DNA from 3 places in the Actinotalea sp. JY-7885 genome. Region 1 is predicted to be linked to each of the others. Evidence: riboswitches for the same ligand, from Rfam matches in the RefSeq annotation. Region 1 holds a riboswitch; each other region holds the start of a gene.

Region 1 (5,841 bases):
CGGGTGTCCGGGTGCACGCGACGGTCGACGGTTGGAACCTGGCCACGACGTGGACGTACGCGCCGCCGGTCACGTGCCGGATCGTCGACAACCCCGCGGCCACCTGCACGGCCGTCGTCACCGAGGTGGCGGACCGCTCGTGGTTCGCCGACCCGAAGCGTCGCAGCTTCACGGTCGTCGTGACCTCGCCCTCGACGCCCGGCGGGGCGTGGGAGCTGGTCTACGACCTGGCGCACCCCGTCTTCGGGGGCACGCCGGAGGTCCTCTGGGGGCCGTCCAACGTCGCGGCGCAGACCGGCTGCGCGCAGCGCCCGACCTTCGTGCTGCGCGGCACGGGGAACATCCGCACGGTGTCGGCGGGTCAGCAGCGCTCCGTCGTCCTGATGGCAGACAGCTGGACGGACATCTTCGGGAGCAGGAACATCCTGCGGTGCTCGTGATCCAGCCGGGACCCTGCTGCGGGGCTCAGCGCTCCACCGGCGTGAGCTCGGGCCGCTTGGGCCGCCGTGCGTCACCGCTGGACCGGCGCCGCAGGCGTCGCGTCGCCCACGGGTAGGCGTGCTCGCGGAACCACTCCGCGTCCTGCTGGACGCGCGCCGCGAGCGGCACGGGCGGCAGCGGCGTGAGCGGGTCGTCCCAGGCGGCGTCGTCGGGCTCGAGCCCCAGGCCGACCAGGGCCGCCTGCGCGACGCGCCGGTGCCCCTCGGTCGTGAGGTGGATCCGGTCCGGCGCCCACATGCGCCAGTCGCGAAGCGAGCGCATCCCCCACACGTCCGCCACGTAGGCGCCGTGCTTGCGTGCGATCGACCAGATGTGCGCGTTGTAGACGCCCGCACGCCACCGCGTGCGCCGGACGACCGGGCTGTCCTTGGCGTCCATGCCGGTCGCGAGCAGCACGTCGACGCCGGCCGCCCGCAGCCGCGCGACGGCCGCCTCGAGGCGTTCCGCGAGCACGTCGGGGTCCGCCGCCGGCCGGAGCATGTCGTTGCCCCCGCCGACGACGCTCACGAGGTCCGGACGCAGCTCGAGGGCGGCCGGCACCTGCTCGCGCAGGATCGGCTCCAGGAGGCGACCCCGCACGGCGAGGTTGGCGTACTGCACCGGGGCGTCGCCCTGCCCGATGCCGGCGCGCTCGGCCAGGTGCGCGGCCAGCAGGTCCGCCCAGCCCCGGCACACGAGCGTGGGGTCGACGGCGGTGGTGGTGGTCGGCGGGGCACCCCCGGGGACGTCCCACAGGCCCTCGGTGAACGAGTCGCCCAGCGCCACGTAGCGGCGCCACGGCGCGGTGCGGCCCGGCGGTGCGGTCGGCTGCTCGTCGTCGCCGTGCGGCGTCCGGGTGAATTCCACGCCTCCCAGTGTGCGCCGATGCGACACAGACGCCCAATCCGGGCGCGGAGCCGGAAGGGGGGCTGGACCGCCGGCGTGTGATGGGTCACTCTTGGCTCGTCAGCGACAAGGGCAAACCCACCGCGAGGTGGGGACGCAAAGCCACGGGACCCCTCGGGTCAGCCGGGCCACCGAACGTGAGGTCCACCATGAGCAGCACGCTTCCCGTGCGATCCGGCTCCACTCCTCTGTGCCACGACGCCGCGCGCGTCCCCCTCGGCCTCGGCCTACCCGCCTCCTGAGCACGTTCTCAGGACGCTTCCCGCACGCCCCCGGGCGTGCGACCGCCGGCAGGACGTCGGCGCAGGGGATCACCGGACGGATCCGGTGACGTGGACCACCAGGAGGGTGGAGATGGATCGACGGACGAGGAAGGCGGCATCGGTCGCACTCGTGGCGCTCGCCCTGGTGGGCGTGCGGACGGCGTCCGCGGCCGGGGTCGACCTGGGGGGTCAGCAGGTCCTGGTGGGGGAGGACGGGGTGCAGGGGTGCAGCTCGTCGCAGATCGAGGTCCGGTACGACGTCGCCTACGACGCCGCACTGCAGGGATACGGCGTGAGCGGGGCCCGGCTGTCGGGGCTGGACACCGCTTGCGAGGGACACGACGTGGTCGTGACCCTCAGCGGGCCCGGGGGGGTCGCGCTGGCCGAGCTGTCCGCAGTGATCGGTGCGTCGGAGACGACGGTCCCGGTGCCGGCGAACGTGCCGGTGCCGGCTGAGGAGCTCACGGGGGTGAGCGTCGTCCTCAGCTAGTTCGCGGTCGCAGGACCGCGGCGCCCGACGTGGCGCCGTCCCCTGGGGAGGGGGCGGCGCCGGTCGGTCGGGTCTGCTGGTCGGGGGACCAGCGCACGGGAGGCGCGCCCTGCTCGGCGAGCAGCGCGTCGACGCGGGAGAACGGCCGGGAGCCGAAGAAGCCCCGGGACGCCGAGAGCGGGCTGGGGTGCGCGCTCTCGACCACGGGGACGCCCCCGAGCAGCGGGCGGACCTGCTGCGCGTCGCGGCCCCACAGGAGGGCGACGAGCGGCCCGCCCCGTTCCACGAGCGCCGTGACGGCGCGGTCGGTGACGTCCTGCCACCCGAGGTGCCGGTGCGAGCCCGGTGCGCCGGTGCCCACGGTGAGGACCCGGTTGAGGAGCAGGACGCCCTCCTGCTCCCAGTCGCTGAGGTCGCCGTCGGGCCCGCGCACGACGCCGACGTCGTCCGCGAGCTCGCGGTGGATGTTCTGCAGCGAGCGGGGCAGCGGGCGCACCCCGGGCGCCACCGAGAAGGACAGGCCGACGGCGTGCCCGGGCGTCGGGTACGGGTCCTGGCCGATGACGAGCACGCGGACGTCCGCCATGGGCCGCGCGAACGCGCGCAGGACGGCGTCGGGGGCCGGGAGCCAGGCCCGGCCGGCCGCGGACTCCGCGCGCAGCGCGTCGCCGATCTCGCGCAGCCGCAGCTCGACCGGTGCGAGGGCCGCGGCCCAGTCCGGGGCCATGAGCGCGTCGAGGGGCTGACGGATCACGCGGCGACCCTAGCCGCCGCCGCGCTCCCTTACTCGATCACCGCGCGGGGGTCATCCCGACGCGCCGGGACGAATGACACGCGTGTCATTCCGCGTCTACGATGAGCCGACGCCCGGGGACGGGCGACGACGCCGCTTCACCCTGGAGGACCCATGGACGCGATGGCCACCGCGCGCGACGCGGACCGCACGGACGCCCGGGTCCACGCCGCCGAGCTCTCCGAGCGCGACCAGCAGATCCTCGCCTTCGAGCGCCAGTGGTGGAAGTACGCCGGGGCCAAGGAGCAGGCGGTCAAGGAGCTCTTCGACATGTCCGCGACGCGGTACTACCAGGTGCTCAATGCGCTCATCGACTCGCCCGCGGCGCTGGCCCAGGACCCCATGCTGATCAAGCGCCTGCGCCGGATGCGCGCGTCCCGCCAGCGGGCCCGCACCGCGCGTCGTCTGGGTGTCGACGCCTGAGAGGCGGGGCGCCCGCTAGCCTGTCCGCCGTGAAGGCCGGCGACTACCCCTACCCCGCGGACGAGTTCGACGCCGCGGATGCCCGGGGCGGCCCACGAGGCGTTCACCGCGCACCGCGCTCGCGCCGCCGCCGTCTGCTGCCCTTCCTGGTCGTCCTCGTCGTCTTCCCCCTCCTCGCCTACGGCGCGGTCACGTGGCTCTCCGACTGGCAGGGGCTGGGCTCCGGGGGGACGCCCGCGGAGGGGACGTCCACCGAGGCCGACGAGGGGACCACCGAGGAGGAGCCGGTCGAGGAGGACGCCGGCGAGGCCGAGGTGCCCGTCGAGCCGGAGACGGAGGAGCCGGTCGAGACGACCCCGCCCCCGCCCCCGGTCGACCTCGCCACACCCGTCGAGGTGTTCAACGCCACGTCCCGCTCCGGCCTCGCGGGCGGTGCGGCCGAGCGTGTGGAGGAGGCCGGCTTCACGGCCGTGAGTGCCGGCAACTGGCAGGGCGACGACCTCGAGGCGTCGACCGTGTACTACGCGACGCCCGACCAGGTCACGACGGCGGAGCTCGTCGCGCAGACCCTCGGCATCACCGCCGTGCAGGAGTCCGCGGAGCAGGCGCCCGAAGGCGTCGTCGTCGTGCTCGCCGCCGACTACGAGGACTGAGCCGACCGCGTCGTGCGACGCAGGCGGCCGCCCGGGCCGCCGCCTGCGGTCGCCGCGACCGCCCCGAGCGGTGAGGATGCGGGGGACGGGACGGACGGACGACGGGAGCGTGCATGACGCGGGCGCTGGACGTCGTCGTCGTGGGCTCCGGACCCAACGGCCTCGCCGCCGCGGTGACGCTCGCGCGGGCGGGGCTCGAGGTCGTCGTGCTCGAGGCCCAGCCGCACCCGGGCGGGGGCGCCCGCACGGCGGACCTCGGCCTGTGGCCGGGCGTCGTCCACGACACGTGCAGCGCCGTCCACCCCATGGCCGTCGCCTCGCCGTTCTTCCGGCGGTTCGACCTGGCGGCCCGCGGCGTCGAGCTGGTGGCGCCCGAGGTGTCGTACGCCCAGCCGCTGGCCCAGGGGGCCGGGATCGCCTACCGCGACCTCGACCGCACCGCGCGGGAGCTCGGCGTCGACGGCGGCGCGTGGCTCGAGACCTTCGGGCCGCTCGTCGCGCACGCCGAGGCCCTCGTCGGTTTCCTCATGGGCGACCGCCGCCACCTCCCGCGCGACCTGGTGACCGCGGTGCGCTTCGGTCTGCGGGCGTTCGAGCAGGGCGTGGCCCCGCTCTGGGACCGCCGGTTCCGTGAGGAGACGGCGCCCGCGCTGCTCACCGGCATCGCGTCGCACGCGATCACGCCCCTGCCCTCGATCGCGGGGGCCGGCACGGCCCTGCTGCTGGGCACGCTCGCGCACGCCGTCGGCTGGACCGTGCCGCTCGGGGGCACGCAGGCCATCACCGACGCGCTCGTGGCGGACCTGCGCGCGCACGGGGGCGAGATCCGCACGGGTCACCTCGTGCGCACGCAGCGCGACCTGCCACCCGCGCGCGCTGTCGTCTTCGACACCTCGCCCTCGGCGGTCGCCGCGGTCATGGGCGCCCGCCTGAGCCGTGGGACCGCGCGCGGCTACCAGGCGTACCGGCACGGGAACGCCGCGGCCAAGGTCGACTTCGTCCTCTCGGGTCCGGTGCCGTGGGCCGACCCCCGCGTGGGCCGGGCCGGGACGGTGCACGTCGGCGGCACGCGCGCCGAGATGGCCGCCGCGGAGCACGCCCTGACGCAGGGCCGGCACGCCGAGCCGCCCATGGTGCTCGCGAGCGACCCGTCGGTGGGCGACCCGGGCCGCGCGACCGCCGACGGGCACCGCCCGCTGTGGACGTACGCGCACGTCCCGGCCGGGTCGCGCGCGGACGTGACCGAGGCCGTCACCGCGCGCATCGAGCAGTACGCGCCCGGCTTCCGCGACGTCGTCGTCGCCTCGCGGTGCACCCCCGCGGCGCGGATCGAGCTGGGCAACGCGAACTACGTCGGCGGCGACATCGCGGGTGGTGCGATCACCCTGCCGCGGATGCTCGTCGGGCCCGTCCTGAGCCCGGACCCCTTCGTCGCGGCCGACGGCGTCTACCTGTGCTCCGCTGCCGTGCCGCCGGGGCCCGGGGTCCACGGCATGGGCGGCTGGCACGCCGCGCGGCGCGTCCTCGCGCGCAGCTTCGGCATCGAGCGCCCGCCCGGCCTCGCGCCCTGAGGCGCGGCGGCGGCGGCGCCACGGCGCTTGCACTCGCCGGGTGAGAGTGCCAATAATGAGTTAGCACTCTCGACCCGAGAGTGACAGAAGACCCTGGGCCGAGGTGAGGTCCGGGCCCCCGACGGGATGTGACCGCGGGCGGCCCGAGCCGTCCGTCGCGGGCGCCGGCGCCCAGGACACCGCCAACACCGGAGGACCATCCGTATGGCCAAGATCATTGCCTTCGACGAGGAGGCCCGCCGCGGCATGGAGCGGGGCATGA
Region 2 (5,841 bases), on a different contig from region 1:
CAGGACTCCGAGCAGCGCACTGACGCCGGCCAGCAACCCGGTCCACCGTGAACGCACACCGCCTCCTTCGTCGGACGGCGTCCGGCCGGCGGGCGTCACCCCGCCGGGCGGACGCCGGTGCTCAACCCCGCCCGCAAGTGGGGAAGGTCACCAGGCGCCCACGGGACGTAGGTGTGACCGTAGTAGAAGCGGGTCGCGTTTCCCGGCAGCAGGCGAAGGCGACAACCGCGGCGGCGGCGTGCAGCTGTTTGCGCATACGGGTTTCCCTTCCTTCTCTATCCGTCACGGGCGCGCGGATTCGCGCCCCGGCTCCCTCGCCTTGGACGCGGGAATTTCGCTTCGAGCTCCGCGGACTTAGTCGTCGGCCGCCTCGACCAGTGCGGTTCGGATCGCTTCGAGCTCGGTGACGTGCGCAGTGAAGAACGCGTCCTCCAGCTCCGTGCGCACCTCCGCGACTGTCGACGGAAGGTTGGACGCCTCGCGGCATCCGAAGTCCGTCGCGGCGAGCGACCGCTCACGGCTCGCGAACTGCTCCAAGACGCCGGTCGGCGGGGGGCGCCCTGGGCCCATAGCGCGTCGTACTCGGCAGTCAGATCCGCCAAGAGCTGGTCCGGACCGCCGAGTGACTCGAGTCCGGGTTGCCGCCGGCCGGGACCCCTGAACCGCGACGGAGCCGGCCAGCCTGCGGCGGAGTGGGTCGATGCGAAAGGACCCGTAGTCCTCGACCGCCTCAGCACCGACTCCTGGTGGCACAACCGCAGGACCAGCGCCCGCCGCCAGGAGTTCTCCTACGGCTTGCAATCCGTCGACCGCCTCGGGCGCCGAGCCGACCGCGGGGAGCCGTCAGCAGGCGACCCAGGTCGCGCCCCGGTAAGCCCCAAGACCGCGCGGACGTCGACGACGTCGGACGCTTTGACGGCACCCCAGGAGCACGCCAGCGTGCAGTGGCGACGTTCGAGGACCTCGCACTGAACGGGCCGTTCGACGTCGGGGGTGACGCAGGGGTCAGCAGCCCGGCGCAGGAGTGGGTGGAGACCCTGACCCCGAGGAGCGGGCCGGTCCTGCTCGAGGCCGCATGGACGATCGTCGGGCGCCTACCGCCGCACCGGCACGGACCGGTTCGACCGGTGCGTGCGGTCCGCGCGAGGATGTGGGGCCCCGTCCCGGCCGAAGGAGTCCCCCGTGTCCCGCATCCTCGTCACCGGCTCGAGCGACGGCATCGGCCTGGAGACCGTCCGTCAGCTGCTCGCCGCCGGGCACGACGTCGTCGGCCACGCGCGCGACGCCGCGCGTGCGCGTGACCTGCGCGCCGCCCAGCCCGGGGTGAGCGACGTCGTCGTCGGGGACCTGGCCTCGCTCGCCGAGACGCGCGCCCTGGCCGGGGCGGCGACCGCCGCGGGCCCGTTCGACGTGGTGATCCACAACGCGGGCATCGGCGGCGGGGTCAGCGAGCGCACGGTGACCGAGGACGGCCTGGAGCGCATCCTCCAGGTCAACGTGGTCGCCCCGTACCTGCTCACCGCGCTGATGCCCCGTCCCCGCCGGCTCGTCTACCTGACCTCCGGCCTGGAGTCCCAGGGCCGCACGCACCTCGACGACCTGCAGTTCGAGGCGCGCGCGTGGGACGGGATGCAGGCGTACTCGGACTCCAAGCTGCTCGACGTCACGCTCGCGTTCGCCGTCGCGCGCCTGTGGCCCGAGGTGGTCGTCACCGCGGTCGACCCCGGCTGGATCAAGACGAAGCTGGGCGGCCCGGGCGCGTGGGACGAGGTGGACGAGGGCGCCGCGACGCAGGTCTGGCTCGCCACGTCGGACGACGACGCCGCGCGGGTGACCGGCGCGTACCTCAAGCGCCACGAGGTCCAGGTCGCGAACCCCGAGGCCCGCGACACCGCCCTCCAGGATGGCCTGCTCGCCCGGCTCGCCGCGCTCACCGGGGTCGAGCTCCCCCGCTGAGCCGCCTGCGGCACGGACGAGGACGGCACGGACGACGACGGCCCCACCGGTCGTCACCGGTGGGGCCGTCGTGGGAGCGCTGGGGTCCTCAGTCCTCGCTGGTGCGCGGCTGCGGCACGCCGTTGAGCAGCCCGCGGACCTCGGCCTCGCTGTAGCGGCGGTGGCCGCCCAGCGTGCGGATGGCGGAGAGCTTGCCCGCCTTCGCCCAGCGCGTGACCGTCTTGGGGTCGACGCGGAACATGCTCGCGACCTCGGAGGGGGTCAGGAGCGAGTCCGGGGCGTCATTGCGGGTGCCGGAGGGGGATCCCTGAGGGGACATGGTGCAACTCCTTCGTCGTTCGGTGCGTCCGGCCGACCTCGAGGGTCCCGTGACTTTGCGTCCCCACCTCGCGGTGGGTTTGCCCTTGTCGCTGACGGGGACAGGTTCCCACATTCCGGACATCGACGCAAAGCGCGTGTCGGCCGCACCCCATCTTTCACCCGCGTCCAGCCCTCCGGGCCGGCTCAGCTCCCCGCCGAGCCCCCCGACGCCTCGGCGCCCCGCCCCCCGCCGATCGTGGTCGCGGGCGAGCCGTGCTGGACCTCGATCCGGCGCGAGCGCGACTCCTCCGCCACCGGGATGGTCAGGGTCAGGACGCCGTCGGCGTAGGCGGCCTGCACCCGGTCGAGGGCGAGGCCGCGACCCACCGTGAGCTGGCGGACGTACGTGCCCGAGGCCCGCTCCCGCGCGAGCCACTGCACGTCCGCGTCGGTGGGTGCCGTGCGCTCGGCCCGGATGGTGAGCGTGCGGTCCTCGACGTTGACGTCCACCGAGCCCGGGTCGACGCCCGGCAGGTCCACCTGCAGCACGTAGTGGTCGCCCGCGCGGTAGAGGTCGAGCGGCATCGCGGCGGTCTGCGGCGCCTGCGCCGCCTCGCGCACGGAGCCCAGCAGCTGGTCCATCCAGCGCGTCGGGTCGATCGGTTCCAGTCGAGCAGCCATGTGAGTCCTCCCCTCGGACACACCCCGGACCATCCGGGGTCCGACCCGCCCGGGGCGTTCGCTCGCACCGGGCGGCTACCTCCGGTTCTAGCACTCGCCCCCGGGGAGTGCCAGGGGACAGGGACCACTGTCCCGGGGACCTTTGGCACAGCCCGGAGCCGCGACGGGCTCGTACCGTGGGACGTGGATCAAGGGCGATCCGCCCCATCCGCACCAATACCGGGAGAGTCCCGTGGCCGCTCGCTCCGCACCCCGTCCCGCCCCTGAGCCTGACGCTGCGCCCCGCGCCGTGGCGTCCCCGATCGACGCCCTCGTCGCCGGCGCCACCAAGGCGCTCGCGCAGTACGCGTCGTTCACCCAGGCCGACGTCGACCACATCGTGAAGAAGGCGTCGGTCGCCGCGCTGAACCAGCACGGCGAGCTCGCGCGCCACGCGGTCGCCGAGACCCGCCGCGGCGTGTTCGAGGACAAGGCCGTGAAGAACATCTTCGCGTGCGAGCACGTCACCAACTCGATGGCCGAGCTCAAGACGGTCGGCATCGTCTCGCGCGACGACCTCCACGGCATCGTGGAGATCGCCGAGCCCGTGGGCGTCGTCGCCGGCATCACGCCGGTGACCAACCCGACGTCGACGGCGATCTTCAAGGCGCTCGTGGCGCTGAAGACGCGCAACCCGATCATCTTCGCGTTCCACCCCTCCGCGCAGGAGTCCTCCGTCGCGGCGGCCCGCGTGGTGCGCGACGCCGCCGTCGCGGCCGGCGCCCCGGAGCACTGCATCCAGTGGGTCTCCGAGCCGTCGATCGCCGCGACCCACGAGCTCATGAACCACCCCGGCGTGGCGCTGATCCTCGCCACGGGCGGCAACGCGATGGTCAAGGCCGCGTACTCGTGCGGCAAGCCCGCGCTCGGCGTCGGCGCCGGCAACGTGCCCGCCTACATCGAGGCGACGGCCAAGCTCAAGCGCGCCGTCAACGACGTCGTGCTGTCCAAGGCGTTCGACAACGGCATGGTGTGCGCCTCGGAGCAGGCCGTCATCCTCGACGCGGAGATCTACGACGCCGCCATGGCCGAGTTCGACATCCTGCACGCCTACCGCGCCACGCCGGCCGAGAAGGCCATGCTCGAGCGCTTCATCTTCGGCGTCGAGGCGGACTCGGCCAACTGCGGCGGCGCCAAGCTCAACGCCTCCGTCGTCGGGCAGAGCCCGCAGTGGATCGCCCAGCAGGCCGGGTTCACGGTGCCCGAGGAGACCTCGATCATCCTGGCCGAGGTCGGTCAGGTCGGTCCCGCCGAGCCGCTCACGCGCGAGAAGCTCTGCCCGGTCCTGGCGGTCCTGCGCGCCGACTCGCGCGAGCACGGCATCCGCCTCGCCGAGCAGATGGTCGAGTTCGACGGTCTCGGGCACAGCGCCGCGATCCACACCGAGGACAAGGAGCTCTCGGAGGAGTTCGGCAGCCGCGTCAAGGCGATCCGCATCATCTGGAACTCGCCGTCGTCGCTCGGTGGCATCGGCGACATCTACAACGCGTTCATCCCGTCCCTCACGCTCGGCTGCGGCTCGTACGGCGCCAACTCCGTCTCGAACAACGTCTCGGCGGTCAACCTCGTGAACATCAAGCGGATCGGCCGTCGCAACAACAACCTGCAGTGGTTCAAGGTCCCGGCCAAGACGTACTTCGAGCCGAACGCCATCCGCTACCTGGCCGACATGCCGGACGTGCACCGCGTCACCATCGTGACCGACGCGACGATGACCAAGCTCGGGTTCGTGGACAAGGTCCTGGACGTGCTCGGTCGTCGCCCGGAGAAGATCGCGCTGCAGATCCTGGACGACATCGAGCCCGAGCCCAGCATCGCGACGGTCGACCGGGGCGCGGAGGCGATGCGCCACTTCAACCCGGACACGATCATCGCGCTCGGTGGCGGCTCCCCCATGGACGCCGCGAAGGTCATGTGGCTGCGCTACGAGCACCCGGAGATCGTGTTCGCGGACATGCGCGAGAAGTTCTTCGACGTCCGTAAGCGTGCCTTCAAGTTCCCGACGCTGGGCGAGCGCGCCAAGCTCGTCTGCATCCCGACGACGTCGGGCACGGGCGCGGAGGTGACGCCGTTCGCGGTGATCACGGACCAGAAGACGGGCGTCAAGTACCCGCTCGCGGACTACGCGCTCACGCCGACCGTCGCGATCATCGACCCCGCGCTCACGGGCAAGATGCCGGCCTCGCTCGCGGCCGACTCCGGCTTCGACGCGCTGACGCACGCGACGGAGGCGTACGTCTCGGTCTACGCGAACGACTTCACGGACGGCATGGCGCTGCAGGCGATCCGCCTGATCTTCGAGAACCTCGAGGCGTCCGTGACGGGCGGCGAGGCGGCGGTGGTCGCCCGGGAGAAGATGCACAACGCCGGCACGATCGCGGGCATGGCGTTCGGCAACGCCTTCCTGGGCATCGTGCACTCGATGGCGCACACCATCGGCTCCACCTTCCACCTCGTCCACGGCCGGACCAACGCGACGCTCCTGCCGCACGTGATCCGCTACAACGGCACGGTGCCGACCAAGCTCACGAGCTGGCCGAAGTACGAGCACTACGTCGCCCCGGAGCGGTTCCAGGAGATCGCCAAGACGCTGGGGCTGCCGGCCTCGACGCCGGCGGAGGGCGTGGAGTCCTACGCCCGGGCGGTCGAGCGGCTGCGCGACGCGGTCGGCATCCCCTCGTCGTTCGCGGCGCAGGGCGTGTCCGAGCAGGCGTTCATGAGCAAGCTGGACGACCTGGCGATGCGCTCCTACGAGGACCAGTGCGCGCCCGCGAACCCGCGGATGCCGATGCTGGCCGACATGAAGGACCTCATGACCGCGGCGTACTACGGGACGTCGCTGCAGGACGTGCGCTCACGGCGCAC
Region 3 (5,841 bases), on a different contig from region 1:
GCCGGCAGCTGCTCGGGCAGGTGGGAGCCGTCGGCGTCCATCTCCACGACGGCGTCGTGGTCACGCGCCGCCGCCCAGGCGAAACCCGCCAGGTAGGCCGCACCGAGGCCGGCCTTCTGCGTCCGGTGCAGCACGTGGACGTGGTCGTCCCGCTCGGCCAGCGCGTCGGCGACGGCACCGGTGCCGTCGGGCGAGCCGTCGTCCACGACGAGCACGTGGGCAGCGGGCTCCTCGCGCCGGACCCGGCCGACGACGTCCTCGAGCGACCGCACCTCGTTGTAGGTCGGCACGACGACGAGCGGCCGCGCAGACCGCCCCGAGCTCACCATGCCAGGCGCCTCCTCCCGGGCGGTGCCCGACGCGAGCATCCTAGGAGGTCACGGTGCGACGCGGCCGCGGCCCGCACGGCCGCCGCCGATCGGGGGTGAAGTCTGGGCCGAACGGCTGACAGCACCCCCGCGGAGAAGTCCGTTATGTGAGGATGACGCCTGGGCGGGAGGCGGACGACCGGTGTGCCCAGCGGCGACCGCCGTCGGTCCGAGCGAGGAGCAGAGCGTGGAGCTGACCGATCACCTCAGCGCGATCCGCAAGCACTGGTGGATCACGGTGCTCACGCTGCTCGCGACCGTCGGCATCGCCGCCTACGTCAGCAGCCGCATGACGCCCGTCTACGAGAGCACGGTGACGTTCTTCGTCGCGGCCTCCACGGACACCGGGACGGCCCTGCAGGCGGACGAGTTCGCGCAGCGCCGCATCAACTCCTACGTCGGCGTGCTCAGCAGCGAGCTCCTCGCCCAGGAGGTCGCCGCGCAGCCGGACATCGACCTCACGCCCGCCGAGGTGACGTCGCGCGTGTCGGCGCTGGTGGACCCGGAGACGATCCTGCTCACCGCGACCGTGACGGACACCGAGACCGACCGCGCGCTGCGGATCGCCGAGGCGATCGCCACCGAGTTCGGCCCGCTGATCTCCCGCCTCGACAGCACGGATGCGGCGAGCGGGGCCAGCGTGTCGCTCACCGTGATCTCGGGGCCGACGCTGAACCCCGAGCCCATCTCGCCGCGGACGACGCTCAACATCGGCGTCGCGGCGCTCGCCGGGATCGCCCTCGGGCTGGCGCTGTCGATCGCCCGCCAGATGCTGGACCGCACCGTCCGCAGCCTCGACGACCTCAAGCGGGCGACCGGGCTGCCCACGCTCGCCACGATCGGCGCCGAAGGGCGCCGGCGCCGCGGTGGGGCCGGCGAGCTGCTCATCGTGGACGCGGAGCCGGGCTCGCCCCGGGCGGAGGCGTACCGCCAGCTGCGGACGAACCTGACGTTCAGCGCCGTGACGAAGCGGATGCAGGTCGTGGTGGTCACGTCCGCGGTCCCGGGCGACGGCAAGACGACGACCGCCTGCAACCTCGCGATCACGCTCGCCGAGGCCGGCAGGTCCGTCCTGCTGGTGGAGGCGGACATGCGCCGGCCCATGGTCGCGCAGCGGCTCGGGATCGAGGGCTCCGCCGGGCTGACCAACGTCCTGGCCGGTGCCGTGAAGGTCGACGACGTGCTGCAGCCCTGGGGCCAGCACGGCCTCCAGGTGCTCGCCGCCGGCACGCTGCCACCGAACCCGTCCGAGCTGCTCGGCAGCGACGCGATGCGGGAGCTGGTGACCGAGCTCCGCGGACGCTTCGAGACGATCGTCGTGGACACCCCTCCCGTGCTGCCGGTCACCGACGCGTCGGTCGTCGCGACCCACGCGGACATCGTCGTCCTCGTCGTCCGGTACGGCGGGACGACGCGCGAGCAGGCACGCGCCGCCGTGGAAGGGCTCGCCGCGGTCGGTGCACCGCTGGCGGGCACGATCCTCAACGGCGCGCCGAGCGCGGTGACCGCGGGAGGATACGGCGCCTCGGCGTACGCGACGACGGGGCGCGCGCCGCGCGCCCCGGGCGACGCGCAGGACCAGGAGGCTTCGCCGACGACCCGCGAGCAGACACCCGCGGACGGCCTGCCCTTGGCTCCGGGCACGCCAGTCTGGCGCCCAGCCCCGGCCGACGAGGACCCGGGGGCCGAACGCCGCACGGCCGGTGAGGCGGCCCCGGAACGGTCCGTCCGCGCCGACCGCTGAGATGCTGCTCGCACTCTGGGCGGGTGGGTGCGCGGCGCTCGCCTGGGCGACGCGCCGCCGACCGGTCGTGACCCTCGTCGCGATCCTCGGCCTGTGGGTGGGCATCCCCGCCGCAGCCGGCCACCTCGTCACCGGGCACGAGACGGGCCCGCTCGGCATGCACCCGGCCGCCTGGCTGGTCGTCGCCATGCTCGTCGCGCAGGCCATGCACGCGCCCCGGCGCCTCTCCCAGGTGGCCGGCGAGCACGTCCTGCTCGTGCTTACCCTCGGCCTCGTGACGGCGGTCGCGGCCTTCACCACCGTGCAGGCCGGCTCGGGTGGCCTCGCCCTCCTGCTCGACGTCGTCGTGGCCCCGCTCGCGCTCTTCCTCCTCGTGCTGGCGGTCGTCGACGGGGACGCGGGGCGCCTGACCCAGGTGCGGACGGCGCTGCTCGCGCTGGGCGGCGCGGCCGCCGCGCTCGCCGTCGTGCAGTGGTTCGCGGGGAGCATCCTGCTGTACCAGAGCTCGCACGAGACCCGGTGGTGGTTCCGGCGCGAGGGCTTCGACCGCTGGATGGCCACGTTCGACCACCCGCTGACGCTCTCCATGTTCCTGTGCGTGACCGCGCCGCTCATCGTGGGACTGCGGCGCACGTCGCTCCAGCTGGCCCTCGTCACGCTCTTCGCCGCCGGCGTCGCGATCACCCAGTCACGCTCGGGCGTCGTCGTCATCGCGGTCGTGGCCGTGTGGGTGGTGCTGCGTTCCCCGGCGCCGGCGCACGCCCGGCTGCTCGGGCTGTGCGCCCTCGCCGGGGGCGCCGCGGCGCTGCTGTCCACGAGCCTCGTCGAGGGCGTCGGGGAACGCTTCGCGGACGACACGGGATCCACCGGCGCCCGCACCGACGCCCTGAGCTTCTTCGGCCGGACGTGGCGGGAGTACGCGGTCGTCGGCCACGGCCTGACGTCGAGCTACCGGATCGCGTCGCAGGGTGGCCTCGCCACGAGCCTCGAGAACTCGTTCCTCATGTACGCGGTCGACATCGGGACCGTCTTCGCCGTCCTGTACTTCGGTGCCCAGGCCGTGCTCGTGGTCCGGGCCTGGACGCGTGGGGACCGCCTCCCGGGGGCGCGCCAGGGAGCGCTGATCGCGTTCCTCCTGCCGCTCACCTACAGCGCCCTCGCGTCGCGGTCCGCGGTCGGCATGATCCTGTGGGTGGCGCTGGCGCTCGGGGTGGCCAGCACCCGGCCCGGCACCGGGCCGGCGGCCGGTCAGGGAGCGGTGCCCGTGCCGCTGTCGCGGCGGACCTCGATGGCTGTGCCGTCGTCCGCGTAGACGTTCCCGCTGGTGATGACCGTCAGGTCGGGCGTGGTGAGCACCGTGAACCAGTTGTTCTTCCCCGCCATGGGCGTGTTGCGCATGTCCCGGGCGAACGTGTTGTTGGTGACCTCACCGAAGTTCATCGGACCGGTCTTCTGGGACGTCACCAGCTTGATCGGGATGTGCGCCCCGTCCACCCAGTTCCCGTCGATCCGAGAATTCGTCACCGCATTGACGTTCGGCGTCAGGATCACACCGAATCCACCCTGCGGGTATGCGTAGTTCTGCGTCCCGGCCGTCGTGGACCGCCACACCGACAGCGTGTTCCCGAGGATCTGGATGTTGGAGCCACCCTGGATCTGGATCGCGTCGTTGTGCGTCTGGTTGTCCGAGTGGTTCGGGTCCGGCGAGAAGTAGGCCAGGTCGTGGACGTAGCTCGACTCGACCCGCACGTTCGCCGCCGTGCCGTGGATGTTGTAGATGCCGAACCCGTCGACCACGTTCCAGGTGTTCACGCGCCGCGCGGTGTAGTCGTGACCGAGCATCCCGTTGATCCAGTACGACGGGAAGTCGGGGACCAGCGTGACGTCCTCGACCACCAGGTTCTTGACGCGCGCGTCGTTGGCGTTGATCAGACCGGTGTCGAAGGACCCCGGACCGCTGCCACGCACGCGCGTGTTGCGGATGGTCACGTCGGCGGCCTTCACGGTCACGAAGCCGTACACGTCCAGGTTCTCCAGCACCGTGCCGGGCTGCGTCACCACGATGTCCCCACGATGGGTCTGGAGCCGCGAGCCCGCCCTCACGCCCGTGCTCGACGCGTCCGGCTTCACCACGTCCGGGGCCGGCGCCGTCACGAGGGGGGCCGGCGCGAGCGCGTACGCCGACGGGACCTGGCTGCTCGACGCCGCGGCGGCGGGCATGTCGAGCGCGCCCGGAACCGGCGCCCCCGTCAGGGTGACGGCCGCGAAGGGCGCCGCGTCCGCGGGCGCGAGGACATCGCCGGCCGAGGGCGTGGCCGCCGGGACGGCCACGGTGGCGCGAGCCGCGACGGTGGGCGTCGGGGCGACCTCCGCGGCGGCCGTCGGTGTGGCGACCAGCACGCCGGCCAGGGCGAGCGCCACCATCGCGCGACGGCCGGAGGGCGCGCGTGCGCCGCGCCGGGCCGAGCGGGACGGTCGAGGCTCAAGCACAGGAGGTGCTCCGTCGATTCGGTAGCCTGGCGGACCGCGGGGGTTCCATGGCTTTGCGCCCCTGCCTCGCGACAGGTTTGCCATTCTCGTGGACCACCGGATCGTACGTGGGCCATTTCCGCCGGTCCAGCACGTCGAGGTGGCGTCACCCGCACGGATCAGCCCGGTCCGGGTTATTCGGACATTACGACGGAATATCTCGGGACCGTCCGCGAATGGCTCGCCCGCGCAGTTTCCGGGTCATGCACCGGGCACCGGGCGCCACCGCCACGTGCAGGACCGCCGCCCCGCCGCGCCGCGCGGTCGCACGGCGGAGCCGTCACGGGTCGTACCGGATGCCGAGGTCGCGCCCGAGCGCGAGCGGTCCGGCCCCGTCCGCCCAGACGTTCCCCGTGAGCGACGAGTCGAACGTGACGCCCTCGCGCACCCGGATGACGTACCGGGAGCCACGTCCGTGGTCGAACTGGTTCCGCCCGAAACGGTTCCCGGTGAGCGTGCCGAAGTGCATGCGCTCGTAGCCACCGCGCGAGACCGAGACCGAGGCGTAGCCCCCGTCGAACCAGTTCTTCGTCACCGTGGCACCGGTCACCGGCGCGACCGTCGGCGTCACCATGAGGCCGGCGCCCCGGTTGCGGGCGTCGTAGCTCTGGTCGCCCACGGCGGTCGACATGAACGACTCGAGGCTGTTGCCCGTGATGCGGATCGCCGAACCGCCCTGGATCTGGATGCAGTCGTTGTGGCTCGGCCCGCCGTCCTGCTGCGGGTCGCGGGCGAAGTAGCTGAGGTCGTGGCACCAGCTGCTCTCGATCACCACGTCGACGGGTCCCCCGCCGTTGCCGGTGTCGAAGATGCCGAAGCCGTCCACGACGTGGTGCACGTCCACGCGCCGGGCGGTGTAGTCGTGCCCGAGGATGCCCGTGATCCACGGCGACGGCTGCTTGGGCACGAGGGTGGTGTCCTCGATGACGGCGCCGCGGCAGGCCGCGTCGAGGCAGCTCACCAGACCGGTGCTGTAGGAGCCGGTCCCGCTCCCCCGGACCACGGAGTTGCGGATCGTGACGTCGGCCGCGCGGATCGAGACGAAGCCGTGGATGTCCTTGCCGTCGATGACGGTCCCGGGCTCGGTGATCACCAGGTCCCCGTCGTGCCGCGTGAGCGGCGTGCCGTCGGGCACACCGGTGGTGGCCGCCGTCGGCTCCACGGCGCCCACGGCGGGCGGGGGCGCCGGGCTCGGCGCCG

What was found. A riboswitch is a leader RNA that binds a small molecule or an ion and turns the genes downstream of it on or off. The one in region 1 is predicted to bind cyclic di-GMP.
Region 2: another riboswitch for cyclic di-GMP. It lies ahead of IDM29_RS03165 (BldC family transcriptional regulator); the one in region 1 lies ahead of IDM29_RS07550 (hypothetical protein).
Region 3: another riboswitch for cyclic di-GMP. It lies ahead of IDM29_RS10745 (hypothetical protein); the one in region 1 lies ahead of IDM29_RS07550 (hypothetical protein).

The regions. Positions count from the first base shown of each region.
Region 1 covers NZ_JACEXH010000060.1:6,883-12,723, reverse strand. The annotation lists gene IDM29_RS07560 (hypothetical protein) at 1-440, shown strand, start outside; gene IDM29_RS07555 (SGNH/GDSL hydrolase family protein) at 466-1,347, opposite strand; cyclic di-GMP riboswitch class I at 1,448-1,522, shown strand; gene IDM29_RS07550 (hypothetical protein) at 1,741-2,139, shown strand; gene IDM29_RS07545 (uracil-DNA glycosylase) at 2,132-2,890, opposite strand; gene IDM29_RS07540 (DUF3263 domain-containing protein) at 3,056-3,355, shown strand; gene IDM29_RS07535 (LytR C-terminal domain-containing protein) at 3,385-4,008, shown strand; gene IDM29_RS07530 (NAD(P)/FAD-dependent oxidoreductase) at 4,122-5,579, shown strand; gene groL (chaperonin GroEL) at 5,784-5,841, shown strand, end outside.
Region 2 covers NZ_JACEXH010000017.1:12,470-18,310, forward strand. The annotation lists gene IDM29_RS03155 (hypothetical protein) at 1-57, opposite strand, end outside; gene IDM29_RS03160 (SDR family NAD(P)-dependent oxidoreductase) at 1,183-1,956, shown strand; gene IDM29_RS03165 (BldC family transcriptional regulator) at 2,045-2,275, opposite strand; cyclic di-GMP riboswitch class I at 2,294-2,369, opposite strand; gene IDM29_RS03170 (Hsp20/alpha crystallin family protein) at 2,461-2,937, opposite strand; gene adhE (bifunctional acetaldehyde-CoA/alcohol dehydrogenase) at 3,227-5,841, shown strand, end outside.
Region 3 covers NZ_JACEXH010000106.1:23-5,863, reverse strand. The annotation lists gene IDM29_RS10760 (polyprenol monophosphomannose synthase) at 1-329, opposite strand, end outside; gene IDM29_RS10755 (polysaccharide biosynthesis tyrosine autokinase) at 556-2,112, shown strand; gene IDM29_RS10750 (hypothetical protein) at 2,114-3,424, shown strand; gene IDM29_RS10745 (hypothetical protein) at 3,361-4,536, opposite strand; cyclic di-GMP riboswitch class I at 4,620-4,694, opposite strand; partial or broken gene IDM29_RS10740 (hypothetical protein) at 4,922-5,841, opposite strand, start outside.